4 regions of the Sodalis ligni genome follow, and region 2 is predicted to be linked to each of the others. Evidence: predicted binding sites of a transcription regulator. Region 2 holds the regulator's gene; each other region holds the start of a gene.

Region 1 (4,743 bases), 110 kb from region 2:
GAAAGCGCCAGCGCATAAGAGTTTTGCACTTTGACCAGCGAAGAGTACCAGGTACAGAAGCCCGCCCAAATACAGCTCAGCAACAGCATGACCACCGGCGCCCGGATGGTGGTGGTGATAATCACCAGGGCGCCGATACAGCCGATAAAGGTACCGATGATACGCAGCATGCCGCGATACTTAATGGCGCCGGCAAATGGCTCGCCGCCGGCGGCAAAGGCCGGCCCGCCCGCGACGATGGCCGCGGTCAGCGCCGACCAGCGCGGCGTCTCCATTTGAAAATGGAAACCGACAAACAGCGCCAGCAGTACGGCGAAGGTCAATTTAATCGCGAAACGGCAGCGTATGAAAATAGGATAAAGCATAATAATTGATTACCTTACGCTTAGCCGAATTCCCGTAGACGACGTATCAATTGCATCATCGGCGATAACCTGGCGGGCTGGCGATCCTTGCTGCCGGTAATCACCACCGTCGCGGTAGTGCCGGTGGGATAGAGGTCGCCCTGCTGCTCATCGAGCCGGATTTTCACCGGCACCCGCTGCGCCAGACGGACCCATTCCAAATTGGAATCCACCGTGGCCAACCCTTTTTTGTCCGCTACCGCATTCGTATTGGTCACCCCGGCGGCAATGCTGTCGACCGTACCGTAAAACACCACATTGCTGCCCAGCGGCGTGATTTCCGCCCGATAGCCGGGACGCACCCTCTCCAGCTTGGTTTCCTCCAAATAGGCCAGCAGATAAAACGAATTTCGTTTCACCAGGGCCACCGACACCGTGCCGCGGGTAATGAATTCACCGGCATGAACACTGAGATTGGTTACCCACCCTTCCGCCGGCGCGCGGATAATGGTGCGATCCAAATCGATTTTCGCCAGATCGCGGGCCGCCACCGCCTTGGCGAGCTGATGGCTTACGGTGATGAAATCGTTATTGGCCTGATCGATCAATTCCTGCGACATGGCATTGGTGCCCAACCGTACCCGCCGTCCCGCCTCGCGGCGTTTTTCATTCGCCAGCGCCTGATAATAATCCACATCGGCCTGCGCCTCATCCAATGCCTGCTGATAGCGCGGCTGATCCACCACAAACAACACTTGTCCTTGCTGCACCAGCTGATTGTCGCTCACCCGAACGTCGGTGAGCAGGCCGCTGACATCCGGTGCAATGGCTACCACATCGGCGGTGAATTTAGCGTCTCTGGTCCAGGGGGATTCGGTATAAAACACCCAAGCTCGGAAAATAGCGATAGCGGCGATCAGGACCAACAGCAGGGTAATCGCGACTCTGATTATTTTTGTTAGAACAGTTTTCACAGCGGCCTCAGACGAAAAGACAAGAAATCAAGTAGTACGTGCAGCAGTACAAGGCGGTATTAAACAGGGCGGGATGCCAGACAAAATCATAGATACCCGTCGGCTGTAGTAACAGGCGCAGCAGGAAAAACAGCGCCATGGACACCAGCAATTCAAAAAATACCGGCGGAAACGACAGGCCGAATATCACCATAACCGGGAGCAAACTCATTACTTTTCCTTAACTTTCCTTCAACCCTCTCCGGCAGACCGGATCAATGTTGACCTCTCATGCGGATTAACCCGGCCCACGGGAATTTTTCACCCGTACTACACAAGGTTAGTCAAAAGCGGGAAGTTTATACCCTAAATAATTCAAGTTGCAGAAAGGCGGCGACGCAGCGAATCCCCAGGAGCTTACTTAAGTAAGTGACTGGGGTGAGCGAGGAAGCCAACATACCTGCAACTGGAAGTATGACGGGTATACTGATGGATATTTTAGATAGACATAATAGGGTTAGACAGATGGGCAACATCGCATCCCAAATGTAACTGTTTATTAAAAGGCAATAAAAGTAAGGAATTTGCAGGGATGCCACTGTGCGATCTGGTGAACCGATAGGTATATAATAGTCCCGGATGTATAGGATTTTCAACTTTATGTGATCTAAATCACTTTTAACTCAGAGTAAATAATGGAAAGACTTAATCGGATGCGGGTGTTTGCCAAAGTGGTGGAAGGCGGTTCCTTCACCGCAGCGGCCAGACAGCTGCAAATGAGCGTGTCGTCCGTCAGCCAGATCGTGGCCAAGCTGGAAAGCGAGCTGCAGGTCAAATTGATGAATCGCAGCACCCGCAGCATCGGCCTGACGGAGGCCGGCAAAATTTATTACCAGGGATGCCGCCGCATGCTGATTGAGTTTAACGAAGTGCATGAGCAGCTTTACGCCTTTAATAACACCCCCATCGGCACGCTGCGCATCGGCAGTTCATCCACCATGGCGCATAACGTTCTGGCCACCATGACCGCCGAGATGCTCAAAGAGTATCCCGGCTTGTCGGTTAATCTGGTGACCGGCATCCCGGCGCCGGATATTATTGCCTACGGGCTCGACCTGGTGATTCGGGTCGGGGCGTTGCAAGATTCCGGCCTGTTTTCAAAACGGCTCGGCGCCATGCCGATGGTGGTATGCGCCGCCAAGAGCTATCTTGCCGCCCATGGCGCTCCGGAGAAGCCCGGTGATATGGCGAATTTTTCCTGGCTGGAGTACGACGTCCGGCCGGACAGTGAATTTGAGCTCATCGCGCCGGAAGGCATTACCCTCCATCTGGCGCCCCAGGGCCGTTTCGCCACCAACGATTCCCAGACCCTGGTCCGCTGGCTCACCGCCGGCGCCGGCATTGCCTATGTGCCTATCATGTGGGTGCTGGATGAAATCAAGCGCGGCGACGTCGAGATCCTGTTCAACCACTATCTTTCCGATCCGCGCCCGGTATATGCGGTTTATACCCAAAAGGACACACTGCCGCTGAAGGTGCAGGTGTGCATTAACTATCTGCAGGACTACTTTAAAAACGTCGCCACGGTCTATCAGGCGTTCCGTCAGGATAGTAATACTTAAATAGGGAGAGGTCCGCCGCCACCGAGCTTGAAATGAACGTGTTAAAGGGAGAGCGCCCCATGGCTCGGTAGGCCCGCGATCGCCGATCGTGCAACGAGCCGGTTAAAGGTATACCGTGCCAATGGCCGCCGGAGCACACAAAGCAGCCCCGGCCCGCTGCCCCGGGCCAAACCTCAAGCGGTGCCGCCCACGGTAAGCTTATCCAGCTTCAGCGTCGGCTGGCCAACGCCCACCGGCACGCTCTGTCCTTCCTTACCGCACACGCCGACCCCTTTATCCAACGCCAGATCGTTGCCCACCATGGAAATCTGCCGCATCGCCTCGATGCCGGAACCGATAAGCGTCGCCCCTTTCACCGCGCTGGTGACCTTACCCTTTTCGATCAGATAGGCTTCCGACGTAGAAAAAACAAATTTGCCCGAGGTGATATCCACCTGGCCGCCGCCGAAATTCGGCGCATACAGCCCATATTCAACGCTGGCGATAATATCCTCGGGCGTTGACTGGCCGGCCAGCATATAGGTATTGGTCATACGGGGCATCGGCAGATGGGCATAAGACTCGCGCCGGCCGTTACCGGTAGGAGGAACGCCCATCAGCCGCGCGTTCAATTTATCCTGCATATAGCCTTTAAGAATTCCGTTTTCAATCAGCATATTATACTGGCCCGGCACCCCTTCGTCGTCGATGGCCAACGAACCGCGCAAACCGGCCAGCGTGCCGTCATCCACCACGGTACACAGCGGAGAAGCCACCAGCTTGCCCATTTGGCCGCTGAATACCGAACTGCCGCGACGGTTAAAATCCCCTTCCAGGCCATGACCCACCGCTTCGTGGAGCAATACGCCGGGCCAACCCGCGCCCAGCACCACCGGCATGGCGCCGGCGGGCGCCGAGACGGCGGACAGATTCACCAGCGCGACGCGCACCGCTTCCCGCGCCCAATTGTCCGCACGCACATCGCCGCCATCGTCCGCCAGGAAAAAGTCATAACCGAAACGGCCGCCGCCGCCGCTGGATCCGCGCTCGCGTTTACCGTCCTGCTCCACCTGTACGCTGATGGACAACCGCACCAGGGGGCGCACATCCGCCGCCAGGGTGCCGTCGCTGGCGGCGACCAAGACCTGCTCATATACCCCGGACAGGCTGGCGTTGACTTCCCGCACCCGCGCGTCGGCGGCGCGGGCAACTTTGTCTACCCGGTGCAATAAGGCGATTTTTTCTTCCCGCGGCAAACTGTTCAGAGGGTCCAGCAACGGGTAGAGCTTTTTATAAGGGATTTCCCCCAGGGTATGCACCCGGCCGTTACCCTGCTCTTTGACAATGCTGCGCGCCGCATTGACGCTCAGTTCAAGGGCATTCAGCGTCAATTGGTCGGCATAGGCGAAACCGGTTTTTTCGCCGCTTACCGCCCGAACGCCCACACCTTGATCGATATTGTAAGAGCCGTCCTTGATGATGCCGTCTTCAATCATCCAGGCTTCATGATAGCTGGACTGGAAGTAGAGATCGGCGTAATCCAGGCGACGCTCGGTCATTTGCCCCAAAAGGGTAAAAAGATCGTTGTGACTCAGGTTGTTGGCCGCGAGTAATTGCTCACTGACAAATGCCAGACTCATAGGTTTTCACTCTTGTATTTGATGGAATGGCCAGCAACGGCTGGAACGCTTTGCTACATGCCATGCATGCTATTAGATATAGACTGCGGCAATTCCCCGCCGACGTCAAATGGGTAAAACGAATTCAATCATCTGCGGGCCGGCGCAATATCACCAATGGATTTCGATGGCGGGCACGCGGCCTATTTGGCTTTAACGGCGGGCT
Region 2 (4,743 bases):
GGCGCCGCGCTGAAACCCGGCTACCACGGCCGGGCACGGGAATTCCTTCATGCCAGCGCCGCCAACGGTCTGATGATTTTGAACGCCGGTCCGGACGTGGTGCGTTTCGCCCCGTCGCTGGTGGTGGAATTTGACGATATCGATCAGGGCATGGCCAGGTTTGAACAGGCGGTAGCCCAGGTTACCGCCGGCTGAGCTCACTGAAAAAGAGCCTGGCGCGGACGGGTCACTTATCAAACCGCCTTTCTCGACCGGGCACTTTGCCAGCACGCTCAGCCGCCATTATCGGCGGCTATTGGGCATTTTCCCCCAATCGCCGCGATAGCCAGCGGCCGTGCTGCGGCCGCTGGCGCCAGGCAACCGACGAGATGGTATGCATTACTCCCAAATGGAACAGGATACGCCGCAGATGGCGTTCCATCGGGGTGCCCGGCTGCTCCGGCGTATCGCCGGCGGTGGCCAGTACCGGCTGTTCGCTGCTCGGACCATCGTATTCCAGCCGTTGCTGGCAGGTTTGCAGCGCCACCTCGCAGGCGGTCAGGTATTTTTCCGCCAGCATTGGCGTCAGCATGTAGTGATCCCGCGCCAGTATCGTCATGGCATTGATATGCTCAATAATAAACTGGCTATGGGTCACCCATAGGCGCATATCGATGAGGTAGCGGGAGTTGAAACCGGGCTCCTGCATGGCCTGGCTTAGCGAGGTGAACAGGGCGTTATGGGCCTGGTTGGCCCGCATACGGGCATAGGCCAGCGCCGCCGGCTCCGGATTCGCCTGTAATAACAGACGCAATGCGTCCTGATCCCTTTCCAGCGCCTGATGGGCGTTTTTGCGCAGCAGGCCGCTTTGCCACTGCGGCCACAGCCAGAGCGTACCGCCGAACGCCAGCATGCATCCGATCAGGGTATCCACCAGCCGCGGTACCAGAAAATGCGTACCGTTCAGGGACAATAGCTGCAGGGTGTAAACGGCGGTTACGGTGAAGCCGGTCATCGCCAGGCCGTAATTTTTCCGCAAAACCAGGTAAGCCGCCAGGGTCACCACCAGCATAAACAATAAAACCGTGCCGTCCCCCAGATGGAGCTGCAGGGTCGCGGCGGCGATAACCAGGCCGGCCAAGGTTCCCAGCGCCCGGTGCTGGATACGTACCCGGGTGGCGTTATAGCCGTTCTGGCTGACAAACATCACCGTCATCAGAATCCAGTAGGGTTTAGGCAGGTTGAACACCAGTCCCAGGCTGCTGCCGATGGCCAGCATAATGCCCAGCCGGGCGGCGTTGCGCAGCGCCATGGATTTGAGCGAACAGTAGCTGCGCAGCGCCTGCCAGAAAGAGAGCCGTTGCTGGTTATCCGCCATGATATCCCGCCGGTAGAGCGGACGTTGCGTCCTGAGCAGCCTGGCGATGCGGCTGAAGTGATAAAAACAAAATTGCCCCACCGGATTATCCGGATTTCGCTGGGCAATTTTTTCCACCGCCGACAGGGCTTCCGCCATGGTGAAACGGCCCGATAACCGATGATAAAGGATATCGTCCGCTACCACCCGCAGCCGGGCGGCAATCAATTGGGCATTATAGCGGATCACCGCTTCAGCGTGACTCTGCTCCACCAGCTTTTGCACTTCGTCCGGCTGATGCAAACTGACGGCGATATGCTCTTGCAGGTCCAGAGCCACCTGAAATGTCCGCAGCAGACGTTTGTACTGAAGCTGATGGTTGGCCGACAGCATATGCAGCTGCTGGTAAATTTGCGCAATCAGATCAATCACCCGCTGCTGCCGGGCAAACAGCGGCGGCAGGGCGGTTTCCGGGTCGGTATGCTGGGTCAGCAGGCTGTATTTCGCCTCGATATAATCCGCGAGCTCTCTATAGAGCAGGCTGAGGGTTTCCCGCATCGGCTGCTCTTTAAGCCATCGGAACCACAGGCCGGTAAACAGCCCGTACCAGGCGGTACCGGCGATATACAGCAGCGGCGGGATCCACACCGGGGCGTTGCCGGTCAGGCCGAGGGTAAAAATGGCGGCGATAAGGGAGGCGGGTAATAACCGCCCGTGCAACGGACTGATTTCACCGGTGACGCCCAGCGCCAGCGCCAGGCCCACCATGATAAAGGGCAAGGGTACGTGTACAAAGAGCAGCCACTGGATCAGTACGCTGCTGACGGCGAACAGCGTACCGCCGATGGCCAGGCGTTTAAAAAAGCGTTTATGCAGGGTATCCAGGCCGGCGATGTTGCAACAGGCGGGCACCAGGGAGAACAGCAGGCCGTTCTGCAGGCTGCCGAACAATAGCCCTATCGCCACCGGCAGGCAAAGCACGATGGTTTGCCGCAAGGCATAGTTGACTTCGGGGTGATAGATCAGTCGACGCCACATGCTGCCAACAAGCAGGCGTGGCACAGAGTACCACGCCTGTTTGATTAACGTTTAACGCGTACCGTAAACGACAATGGTCTTGCCGTGTGCGGAGATGAGATTTTGATCTTCCAGCATTTTCAGAATACGGCCCACCGTTTCGCGGGAACAGCCGACAATCTGGCCGATTTCCTGGCGGGTAATCTTGATTTGCATGCCGTCGGGGTGGGTCATGGCGTCGGGTTGTTTCGCCAGATTAAGCAAGGTTTGCGCGATACGTCCCGTGACGTCGAGAAACGCCAGATTACCGACTTTTTCCGAGGTGACCTGCAAGCGGCTGGCCATCTGCGCCGACAGACGCATCAGGATATCCGGATTCACCTGAATCAGTTGCCGGAATTTTTTATAAGAAATTTCAGCCACTTCACAAGCGGTTTTCGCACGAACCCAGGCGCTGCGCTCCTGGCCTTCTTCGAATAAGCCCAATTCCCCGATAAAATCCCCCTGGTTAAGGTAGGACAAGATCATCTCTTTACCTTCTTCATCTTTTATCAGCACCGCGACGGCGCCTTTGACGATGTAGTAAAGTGTTTCAGCTTTTTCGCCTTGATGTATTAGCGTACTCTTCGATGGATACTTGTGAATATGGCAATGAGACAGGAACCATTCGAGAGTCGGGTCTGTTTGCGGTTTGCCGAGAACCATTCGCTGTTATCCTCTTTTGTCATCGATGTCCTTGTTCAGGACATCGTATTCCCTATTACGGCGCTGTTTTATCGATCCATCTCCGTTGTAAACGGAGCGACGTTAGGGAACTTATTAGGGTCTGGTTTTAGTGATGTTCCGATCGCTCTCTTGCCCTTTCATTATCATGAGGTCGATCCAGCCTTGTTTTTAGCATAGGTTTGAAGCAGTGTCTTCTGTTGTCTTGCATCAGCATGAAGTATGTTAGGTAACATTGCCACCTTTCCAATAAAAATGTAGGGTGCAGGAAAAACTTTTTATCTGGAGTCATCATAATGCAAGCACGAGTAAAATGGGTCGAAGGTCTGTCTTTTATAGGTGAATCCGCCTCCGGCCACCAGATTTTGATGGATGGCAACGCAGGGGAAAAAGCGCCCAGCCCAATGGAAATGGTACTTATGGCGGCTGGGGGGTGCAGCGCCATCGACGTGGTATCGATTCTGCAAAAAGGGCGTCAGGATGTGCGTGATTGCGAAGTCAAGCTGACCTCTGAACGCCGCGACGAAGCGCCGAGGTTATTTACCCATATTAATTTACACTTTATAGTTTCCGGCACGGGGCTCACCGACAAAATCGTCGAAAGGGCGGTGGAGCTGTCAGCGGAAAAGTATTGCTCGGTGTCTTTAATGCTCGGCAAATCCGTGAACGTTACCCATAGTTTTGAAGTGCGTTTGCCGTCCTGAATGACGGATGCGTTACCGCTGGCGCGACGCTCCGGCCGCGCCCGGTTTATTCAATGCGTTTGCCTTCCAGTAGCTGCTTTACCAATGGTCCCATGATCAGTTCCATCGCCAGCCCCATTTTCCCTCCCGGTACCACCAGCGTATTGATATTGGAAATAAACGACCCCTGCAGCATCGCCAGCAGATAGGGGAAGTCGATATGATCCAGGCCGCGAAAGTGAATTACCACAAAGCTTTCGTCCAGCGAAGGGATGGCCTTGGCGGCAAAGGGGTTGGACGTGTCCACCGTGGGAACCCGTTGAAAATTGATATGGGTACGGGAAAACTGCGGTGTGATGTAGTTAATATAGTCTTCCATCGATCGCACCACGGAATCCATCACCGCTTCCCGGGAGTGTCCGCGTTCGCTGGTATCGCGCACCAGCTTTTGTATCCATTCCAGGTTGACGATGGGTACTACACCCACCAGGAGATCCACATGCTGCGCCACATTATGGTGGTCGGTAACCACCCCGCCGTGCAGCCCCTCGTAAAACAGCACATCCGTCGGCTCCGGCAGCGGCTGCCAGGGAGTAAAGGTGCCGGGAATCTGATTGTAGGGAACGGCTTCGTCATAGGTGTGCAGATATTTTCGCGCTTTGCCGTGGCCGGTGAGCCCATACTGCAGGAAGGTGTGTTCCAATAGGCCGAAGTCATTGGCTTCCGGCCCGAAATAGCTGATATGTCGCCCGAGATCGCGGGCCTTGCGAATGGCCATGTCCATTTCCGGACGGGTAAAATGGTGGAAACTGTCCCCTTCCAGCTCGGCGGCGTGAATATTCAACTGGTGAAAAATTTTACGGAAAGCCAAACTGGTGGTGGTGGTGCCGGCGCCGCTGGAGCCGGTAACGGCAATAATGGGATGTTGTGCTGACATGGTAACCCTACGCTTCGTTATATGGCGGCGTGATACCCTCAATAATT
Region 3 (4,743 bases), 1.5 Mb from region 2:
GGCCGCAGCTGCACCGCGCCGAATGCCGGCGGCAATAGGAGGAACAGCATAAGCAGAATGCCGGTGATATAAAGGCGCGCCTGTTTTTCCGGTGCGGCGGCCCTCATTATATCAAGCCTTTGTTCCTGGCCTGGATGATGGCTTCTACCCGGTTGTGGACGGCTAATTTGCTGTAGATATTCTTGATATGGGTCGCCACGGTATGGCTGGACAGACTCAGCATGCGCGCTGATTCCGCCACGGTAAATCCCTGGGAAATATGCTTGAGAATATCCATTTCCCGCAGGGTAAGGCTATCCGGTCCCGCCTGGACGGCGGATTTTTCGGCGGGCTCGAAGCGTTTAAGCAGATGGCGGGCAATCTGCGGCGACAGGGGCGCGCCGCCGGCGTGCACCAATTCCACCGCACGGGCAAAATCCACGATGGACGTGTCCTTGAGGAGATAGCCCCGTGCGCCGGCCTCGATGGCCCGTATCACATGGGCCTCATCGCCGAAAACGGTGGCTACCAGCACCGCGGTGGGGAAGGTCTGCTGCTGCAGGGTTTTGATCAATTCGATACCGTCCCCGTCGTGCAGTCCGAGGTCAATAATAGCGACATCGGGGACGGTGTGGTGTAACAACACTTTGGCTTCGGCCAGTGTGGCCACACTGCCGGCCAAACTGAGCTTGGGATGGGTTGTCACCATCGACTCGAATTCCAAACGCATAGATTCATCGTCTTCAACCAGTAAAACCTGAATGCTGGATGTTTTCATGGTGGCGCCATTGAGAAAAGAATTTTGCAACTCATTCGCTAAGTCTTGCCATTAGCTCCACTCAAGGCTCGGCGCGATTGATCACAGGGTTTGCGCCGGTCTGTTTGGTTATGCTTGAGAGAAAAAAAAAGGAAAGCCGGCATAATTAGTTAGCATGATCAGTTACTAAAACCAGTTTTGCATGGAATGACGGCATTGGGAAGATGAGATATTGCCCGGTTCAGCCCGCTTCTTGTCGGCCTTGCCAAAACAGGGGGTTCCCGGGCTCAATTTTCAGACTATTATCACCTTTTTTTTGTAGGGCTTTATGCCGGCAGGGACTTGCCCATGACTTTCAGGGTCCCGGCCAGGGCGGCGAACATCACCAGCATGCACAGCGCAACGAACAGTTCACTGCCGATTTGCAGTCCCCAGGTATTCGCCGCAAAGCCCATGACGCCGACGGTTATGCCGGCGGTGATATAGCCGCCGAAAAAAAACGTGCCGGTGACCCCCGCCAGCTCGTCCGGCGGCGCGTACTGCTTGATAAGCGTAATACCGGCGAACTGCGACAGGCTTTGGGCGAAACCGGCGCTCAGGGCCGCGGCCAGCAGCAAGCCGATGGAGGCCTGATATTCGGCGCTCACCACCAGTGCCACCGCCAGCAGACCGAGCAGCTGGCTCACCAGCAGGGTAGTGAACAGGCGCCAGCGGCGCAGGGTGAGCTGAGCCATGGCGCCGGCGCCGAATACCACAAAGGCGCAGGCGCCCGCCAGCAGACGGCTGTCATTGTGCAACAGGCTCGCCAGCAGGCTCGGTCCGAGGGAGATAAACAGGGCCGACAGGGCAAAGGGCCCGGAGAATATCATGATTGCCAGCAGGATAATTCCCCGGTTGTGCTCGGGCAGCCGCGGTAGTTGAAACCAGGATTGTTTCCTGGTCCCGGCTACCGGCGCCGGCGGCGGGATGCGCAATACCGAAAACGACACCGCCGCCAGACAGGGGATAAGCAGCAGGAAAATCAGGCTGGTGGGCAGCGGGGCGAACTGGGCGAAAGCGCCGGACAGCAAGGGACCGACGCCGAAAGCCATGACCGTGGTAAAGCTGGCCACCAACGGGGCGAACCGGTAGCCGCGCCGAACCCCCGCTTCAATCACCGCCGCGGTGCCGGCGCTGGCGAAAGCCCCGCTGGCAAATCCGATCAATAACCGCCCGGCCGCCAGCCACAGCATATTCTGCGCAAAGGCGAAGCAGACGCAGGCGGCGATGGCCACGAACAGCGCCGGCACCAGCACCGCGCGCCGGCCATGGATATCCGACAGCCGGCCGGCAATCAGCAGCGATAACAGCACGCCAAGGTTATAGCAGATAAAAATGTAACTGATGCCGGAGGTGGGAAAACCCATTTGCCGTTGCCAGAGGATATAAAGCGGTACCGTCGCGTTGGCGGCGACAAAAACCAGTAACAGGCCCAGTGTTACCCCTACCAGCGGGGGATGCGGCCGGCGGGGGGCGACGTGATGGTCAGATATCATACATTATCCGTACGGCTTGTGACCCCTGGCGCAGGCGGCAGGGTCAACACCCGATCCTTTCCAATATTGAAGCGGCGGCAACCGCCTTGGCCATTGATGGCCGGACGAATCAGTACGCTATGACGTTTGGCCGGGGTTGTCCAGCCCGCGGGGAGGAATAGCCACAAACGGATGTCAGTACCTAAAGCGAAACTAAAAATTTCATTTGAAAATAAATTTCCATATATATCTTTCATAATAAAAGTTTACTCTTTCAAATTGTGATGTATATCTGATAAATAAAAGGTAACTTGGCTACCTTAAGCATCGCATTAACAACACAGCCACTGGCGACCCTGTTGTTTTCCGCTTAAGCGAACCAAGGAGAAAAAATGTTTGATGTCATAGCCCACGGAGCCGAGTGGTTTATCGGCCTGTTTCAAAAAGGAGGATCGGTGTTTGTCGGAATGGTCACCGGCATACTCCCGCTGCTGATAAGCCTGCTGGTCATCATGAATGCCCTGATCGTATTCGTCGGCCAGAGCAGAATAGAGCGCCTGGCCCAGCGTTGCGCCGGCAATCCCGTATCCCGCTACCTTTTTTTGCCCGTTATCGGCACCTTTGTGTTCTGTAATCCCATGACCCTCAGCCTGGGCCGCTTTATGCCCGAGAAATACAAACCCAGTTATTATGCCGCCGCCTCTTATAGCTGCCACTCCATGAACGGTCTCTTTCCCCATATCAATCCCGGCGAGCTCTTTGTCTACCTGGGTATCGCCAACGGCCTGACCACCCTTAATCTCCCCCTGGGTCCGCTGGCGGTGAGCTATCTGCTGGTGGGCATGTTCACCAACTTTTTCCGCGGCTGGATTACCGATCTGACCACGTCAATCTTTGAACGCAAAATGCATATCCAACTCGATCAGCACGTCCGGCTTTGAAGCAAGGAGAATGAGATGAACAGGTTTATTCGTATTGAAAAAGGCGAAAGCGGCTGGGGCGGTCCTTTGATTATCGAAGCGGTCCCGGGCAAAAAAGTGGTTTATATCACCGCCGGCACCCGGCCGGCGATCGTGGACAGGCTGAGCGAGCTCACCGGCTGGCCGGCCGTAGACGGTTTCAAAGAGGGCGAGCCGCCGGCGGACGAGATTGGCGTGGCGGTCATCGACTGCGGCGGCACCTTGCGCTGCGGTATTTACCCTAAGCGCCTTATCCCGACGGTGAATATCCATTCCACCGGACGCTCAGGTCCGCTGGCGCAATTTATCCATGAAGAAATCTATGTCTCGGGGGTGCGGGAGAACAATATCCAACTCTTGCCCGACGACCCGATGACGGATGCCGCTGTGCCATTGCCGGCTAAAGCGGACGTTATTCCCGCCGCGGCGGAGCTGCGTGCGGCGCCGGCCGACGGCCGTCACTTCGGCGACGGCAAGGAGTACGACACCCGTAAAAAAATCACCGAACAGAGCGACGGCCTGCTGGCGAAAATCGGTATGGGCATGGGATCGGTGGTGGCGGTATTTTTCCAGGCCGGCCGGGAGACCATCGACACGGTATTGAAAACCATCCTGCCGTTTATGGCCTTTGTGTCTGCGCTGATCGGCATCATTATCGCCTCGGGACTGGGGGATTTCATTGCCCACGGGCTGACGCCGCTGGCCAACAGCCCCATCGGGCTGGTAACGCTGGCATTGATTTGTTCCTTCCCGCTGCTGTCGCCGTTCCTTGGCCCGGGGGCGGTTATCGCCCAGGTTATCGGTGTGCTGGTGGGGGTGCAAATCGCCCAGGGACATATTCCCCCTCACCTGGCGCTGCCGGCTTTGTTTGCCATTAATGCCCAGGCGGCCTGCGACTTTATCCCGGTAGGACTGTCACTGGCCGAGGCCAAGCAGGATACGGTGCGGGTCGGCGTGCCGTCGGTGCTCGTCGGCCGTTTTCTCACCGGTGCGCCCACGGTATTGCTGGCCTGGGCGGTATCGGGTTTTATCTATCAGTGATTGAGTCGTTTAGGAGCCGTCATGAATATCATTTACCAAACCACCTTTACACGCATCGGCGATTACGCACGTGACTCTCTGGCGGAGAATATGGTGATTACCTTCCGCGAGGGAGCGCCGGAGGATATAGAGTCTTTTTGTTTTATCCACCGCCCCGGCGAGAGCAAGGGCGATTTACAGTCCGGCGCAACGCTGCAGCTTGCCGGAACCCGATTTCCCATTACCGCGGTAGGGTCGGTGGCGGCCCAAAATCTGCGGGAGCTGGGGCATATCACTATTCGTTTTGACGGCGCGGGGCAGGCGGAATACCCGGGAACGGTGCATGTATCCGGCGCTGCGCCGGCGGATATTCCCGTCGGCAGTACGTTGATGATTCTGGCTTAAATTAATTGTGCAGGAGAAGTTTATGAAGCAGGTTGCGGTAGTCATTGGTGGTGGTCAGACCCTGGGGGCGTTTTTATCCGCGGGTTTGGCGGAGGCCGGTTATCGGGTG
Region 4 (4,743 bases), 2.6 Mb from region 2:
CACAATACGGTCCGCCAGGCCTAATACTTCCGGCAAATCGCTGGATGCGAACAATACGGCAATTCCCCGTTTCGCCAATTCGTAAATCACGTGATAGATTTCATGCTTGGCGCCGACATCGATGCCGCGCGTCGGTTCATCGAGCATGATCACTTTCATGTCCTCCGACAGCCAGCGGCCGAGGATAGCCTTTTGCTGATTGCCGCCTGAGAGGTTCATGATCAACTGTTCGGCTGAAGGCGTTTTGATGTTCAACGCACGAATATGCTCCAGGGCATTGGATTTTTCCCATTGATCGTTTATCAAAAAGCCGGCTTTAACGGTATTGCGCCGGGCGCTGATATTGATATTTTCCCGCACTGAATGTACCGGAATCAGGCCGTCGGCCTTGCGGTCTTCCGGGCAGAGCATCAGTCCGGCGCTGATGGCATCGATGGGGGAACGGATGGAAATGGGTTTGCCGTCCAGCAGCAATTGGCCTCCGGTAATCAGCGTTCCGCCGAAAAGTCCCTTCATCAGCTCGCTGCGCCCGGCGCCCACCAGACCGAACAGACCGACGATTTCACCGGCGCGTACGGATAATGAGATGGGCGTCTTGACCCCCACCGCCTCGATTTTATCCAGTTCCAGCCTGACGTCGCCGTGAGGACGGGGGGCGTAATCATAAATATCCCCTAAATTGCGTCCCACCATGGCCTGCACCAGGATGTCGTGGTCCACGGCGGTCATGTCGTCAAAGGTGCGCACATATTTACCGTCTTTGAATACCGTGATGGCGTCCCCCAGGGTAAAGATTTCTTCCATGCGGTGGGAAACGTAAAGAATGACCCGGCCCTCGGCGCGCAGTTCGCGTATGACGCGGAATAATTGTTCTATTTCCCGCGCCGATAATGAACTGGTGGGCTCGTCAAAAGCGATAATTTTGGCATTACGGGTTAATGCCTTGGCGATTTCAACCATTGGCCACTGGGCAAGGGACAGATATTTAAGCGGTGTTCCCGGCGGGATACCCAGCCCTAAATCCTCCAGCTGCAGTTGGGTTTCATATTTCAGTATGCCGCGGTTAACAAACCCGTGTTTGTTAGGTAGCTGCCCAGGGAAAATGTTTTCCGCCACCGTCATTTCAGGCACCAAATGCAGCTCCTGATAAATAATCGCCACCCCGGCATTTAGCGCATCGGTAGTGTTATTGAAATGAACCGGCTGTCCTTTGATCAGATTTCCCCTTGCGTCGGCGTATAGCTGCCGCTGAGAATTTTCAGCAAGGTCGATTTCCCGGCGCCGTTTTCACCCATAAGGGCATGGATTTGGCCCGAATAACAATCGAAGCTGATATCGTCCAGCGCTTTTACGCCGGGAAAGGTTTTACCAATACCGCGAAACGATAGATAAGGTGTCTGAATTGTCATGAACACATCCTCGCGTTAACAGATCCGGACAGTGCGCCGGCAATCCCGCTACGGTAACTATCAGGGGTTTTGACTGACACGGACACATCCTCTTGATGAATGACTTCGTCATGGACCGGGACGGCCTCGACCATCCCGGCAAACACGTGTTTTGATAAAAAATGTCCGATAAAAACGTCCGGTAAAAAATTACAGGCCTTTTTTCTTCAATTCTTCTTTGAAGTTATCGCGGGTAATCAGTACCACGTCGGTGACTTCGGTGAATTTCGGCGGCTCAACGCCTTTGGTTACCCAGTCATGCATCATCTGGATGCTCTTGTAACCATGGACGTCGGGGCTTGGCAGTAAAGAACCGTAGAAGCCGGTGGATTCGTTTTTGGACAGCTCATTCACCGCATCCACGCCGTTGATGCCGACACCGATAACGTCCGGCGCCTTGAATCCCTGCCCTTCGGTGGCGCGCACGCCGCCCAGCACGGTATTGTCGTTCATGCCGACAATCAGCCAGTGTTTCACGCCGGGATGTTGAACCAGCAGGGAGTTGCCTGCGTCAAACGCTCCGGGGATATCGTTGGATTTGGTGGGGACCTGGTAGATTTGTTTATCCGGTATGCCGGCGGCTTTTAACGCATCCATCGCGCCGGAGGTACGGCGACGGGCGGTATCGAGCTCATTGGCGGTGATGGCCATGACGCCGGTGTCGGCCACTTTCCAGCCGCGTTTGGTCATTTCCTTGAATTCTTCCTGACCGGCGCGCTGGCCCAGCTGGGTGGCGGCCATCATCACGATGGGGACGTTAACCATGGGTTTGCCTTTGGCGTCGACGATCTGTTCACCCACCGCCATGACTTTCATATCGTAGCTGCGTGCTTTGGCGACAATCGCCGAGCCAAGTTTGGGATCGGGGGTACAGATAACAAACCCTTTGGCACCGCTGGCCGCCAGGCTATCGATCGCGTTAAGGGTTTTTTCACCATCGGGTACGGCAATTTTAATCACATCAAAGCCCATATCTTTGCCGGCTTTGTCGGCAAAACGCCATTCGGTCTGAAACCAGGGTTCTTCAGGTTGTTTCACCAAAAAACCCAACTTCATGTTCTCCGCCATAGCCGAATGAGACATAACAGCGGCAACTGCAATGGCCGCCAGTGCCTTAGTGAATTTATGCATGGAACTCTCCGGTAATTATTATCGCTCTGCTTCAAAATGCTGAAGCGTGTAAGCGTTATCAGTCGGTAAGATTTTACCCGGCGGTACAGCCAGAGGGCGTATATATCGCCATCTCTACGACCAGGCCCTTTAGACGGATGTAGTTTTAACGTTTACGTGTTACCAAAATGTAGAGCGTTATCACAGTTCTCAATAACAGCAGATTTGTGCATAGATACAGCAAAATTCATCTGCCCGTGACTTTATGAGGAACATCACATTTCAGTCATTGGCGGCAGGAATGTGCATACTTCCAGCTAACGTCTCCTCACTGCCCGGTTAAAACCCCTTATGGTTATCGACATCATCAGGTTTCGGGTTAACAGGAGATACGAGCATGACTGAAGAGGCCATTAGCCTCGGGCTTGATTTCGGCAGCGATTCAGTGCGCGCCCTGGCGGTTGCCTGTGGCAGCGGTAAAGAACTGGCCACCGAAGTTGTCTGGTACCCGCGATGGCGCGAGGGCCGGTATTGCAAACCCGCGGATAACCAGTTTCGCCATCATCCGTCGGATTACCTGGAGTCAATGGAGCAGGCGATCCGGGCCGTAGTGGGTCATTTGACGCCGGCCCAGCGGGAAAGCATCGTCGGCATCGGCGTGGACACCACCGGCTCGACGCCGGCCCCCATTGACGCAGAAGGCCGGATTCTGGCGCTGCGGCCGGAATTCGCCGACAATCCCAACGCCATGTTTATTTTGTGGAAGGACCATACCTCCATAGAAGAAGCTGAAGCCATCAACCAACTGTGCCGCAGCGGTGAATTCCCCGACTATTCCCGCTATATCGGCGGTGTCTATTCATCGGAGTGGTTCTGGGCAAAAACCCTCCATATCACCCGCCAGGACCGCCAGGTCCGCCAGGAAGCGGTCTCCTGGATTGAGCTGTGCGACTGGATCCCGGCGGTATTGTCCGCCACCACACGTCCTGAGGAAATCAGGCGCGGCCGCTGCTCCGCCGGACATAAATCCCTCTGGCATCCGGTATGGGGCGGCGTACCGCCAAAAGCGTTTCTCCATGCCCTTGATCCGGTATTGACGGAAAATCTGCAATACCCGCTCTTTACCGACACCTATACCGCCGACCTGCCGGTGGGCCGCATCAGCGCCGAATGGGCGCAAAAGCTCGGCGTGCCGGCTACCGTAACCATTGCCGGCGGAGCCTTTGACTGCCATATCGGCGCCGTGGGGGCCGGCGCTCAGCCCTATACCCTGGTAAAGGTCATCGGCACGTCCACCTGCGATATCCTGATAGCCGATGAACAAAAAGTCGGCGATCGCTCCATTGCCGGTATCTGCGGCCAGGTGGACGGCAGCGTCATTCCCGGCTTTATCGGCCTGGAGGCGGGACAGTCGGCTTTTGGCGATATTTATGCCTGGTACGGCAAGGTGCTGGGCTGGCCCCTGCGCCGGGCCGCACGGCAAAATCCTTCCCTACAGCCGGCGCTCGAGGCCATAGAAACCGACATGCTGTCGGCGCTGGCCGAAGCCTGGGCTGAGGAACCGTCGCTGGAACATCTGCCGGTGGTGCTGGACTGGTTCAATGGCCGCCGCACTCCTTATGCCAACCAGCGCCTGAAAGGGGTTATCACCGGACTTAACCTGGGCACCGACGCGCCGGCGCTGTTCGGCGGGTTGATTGCCGCCACCGCCTTCGGCGCGCGCGCCATCATGGAGTGCTTCGTTGATCAGGGCATTCCGGTGGAGAACGTGCTGGTGCTGGGGGGCATTGCCCGCAAATCACCGATCATCATGCAGGTGCTGGCGGATGTCATGAATCGTCCGCTGCAGCTGGTGGCCTCCGACCAATGCTGTGCCCTGGGAGCGGCGATTTTCGGCGCGGTGGCGGCGGGAACCTACGGGGATATCGCCACGGCCCAGCAGCATATGGCCAGTAAAATCGAACGCGTCCTACAGCCGGACCCTGACAAAGTCTCCTCATTCCAGGTCCTGTATGAACGCTACCGGCACTGGAGCGAAATCGCTGAACCCGCCTATGCCGTAACGGCTGCCATCGGGCATTAACCAACAAAAACCGGGCCGCGGGAAAGACCGCCGCCCGAAACCTCCCTTTGACGGAGACGCACAGGAGTCATTATGGAAAATTTTCGACAGCACGAAGTCTGG

The links. Region 2 encodes CRP, which controls carbon source genes, mostly activating them, when cyclic AMP is high. Its sites were predicted from a motif close to ATGTGANNNNNNTCACAT; they were not measured.
Region 1: a site for CRP is predicted at 1,958-1,975, ahead of aaeR (HTH-type transcriptional activator AaeR). Genes of this name have one in related genera too.
Region 3: a site for CRP is predicted at 2,530-2,547, ahead of srlA (PTS glucitol/sorbitol transporter subunit IIC). Genes of this name have one in related genera too.
Region 4: a site for CRP is predicted at 2,822-2,839, ahead of GTU79_RS14475 (arabinose ABC transporter substrate-binding protein). Genes of this name have one in related genera too.

Annotation. Positions count from the first base shown of each region.
Region 1 covers NZ_CP075169.1:644,308-649,050, reverse strand. The annotation lists gene aaeB (p-hydroxybenzoic acid efflux pump subunit AaeB) at 1-365, opposite strand, end outside; gene aaeA (p-hydroxybenzoic acid efflux pump subunit AaeA) at 386-1,318, opposite strand; gene aaeX (p-hydroxybenzoic acid efflux pump operon protein AaeX) at 1,326-1,529, opposite strand; gene aaeR (HTH-type transcriptional activator AaeR) at 1,993-2,919, shown strand; gene tldD (metalloprotease TldD) at 3,093-4,538, opposite strand; gene yhdP (AsmA2 domain-containing protein YhdP) at 4,721-4,743, opposite strand, start outside.
Region 2 covers NZ_CP075169.1:537,275-542,017, forward strand. The annotation lists gene argD (bifunctional acetylornithine/succinyldiaminopimelate transaminase) at 1-195, shown strand, start outside; gene GTU79_RS02390 (YccS/YhfK family putative transporter) at 293-2,374, opposite strand; gene crp (cAMP-activated global transcriptional regulator CRP) at 2,426-3,058, opposite strand; gene GTU79_RS02400 (OsmC family protein) at 3,373-3,780, shown strand; gene GTU79_RS02405 (phosphoribulokinase) at 3,827-4,696, opposite strand.
Region 3 covers NZ_CP075169.1:2,007,443-2,012,185, forward strand. The annotation lists gene GTU79_RS09415 (sensor histidine kinase) at 1-107, opposite strand, end outside; gene GTU79_RS09420 (response regulator) at 107-757, opposite strand; gene GTU79_RS09425 (MFS transporter) at 1,063-2,271, opposite strand; gene GTU79_RS09430 (hypothetical protein) at 2,268-2,507, opposite strand; gene srlA (PTS glucitol/sorbitol transporter subunit IIC) at 2,643-3,191, shown strand; gene srlE (PTS glucitol/sorbitol transporter subunit IIB) at 3,207-4,250, shown strand; gene srlB (PTS glucitol/sorbitol transporter subunit IIA) at 4,272-4,634, shown strand; gene srlD (sorbitol-6-phosphate dehydrogenase) at 4,657-4,743, shown strand, end outside.
Region 4 covers NZ_CP075169.1:3,112,236-3,116,978, reverse strand. The annotation lists partial or broken gene araG (L-arabinose ABC transporter ATP-binding protein AraG) at 1-1,409, opposite strand, end outside; gene GTU79_RS14475 (arabinose ABC transporter substrate-binding protein) at 1,599-2,579, opposite strand; gene GTU79_RS14470 (ribulokinase) at 2,956-4,641, shown strand; gene araA (L-arabinose isomerase) at 4,714-4,743, shown strand, end outside.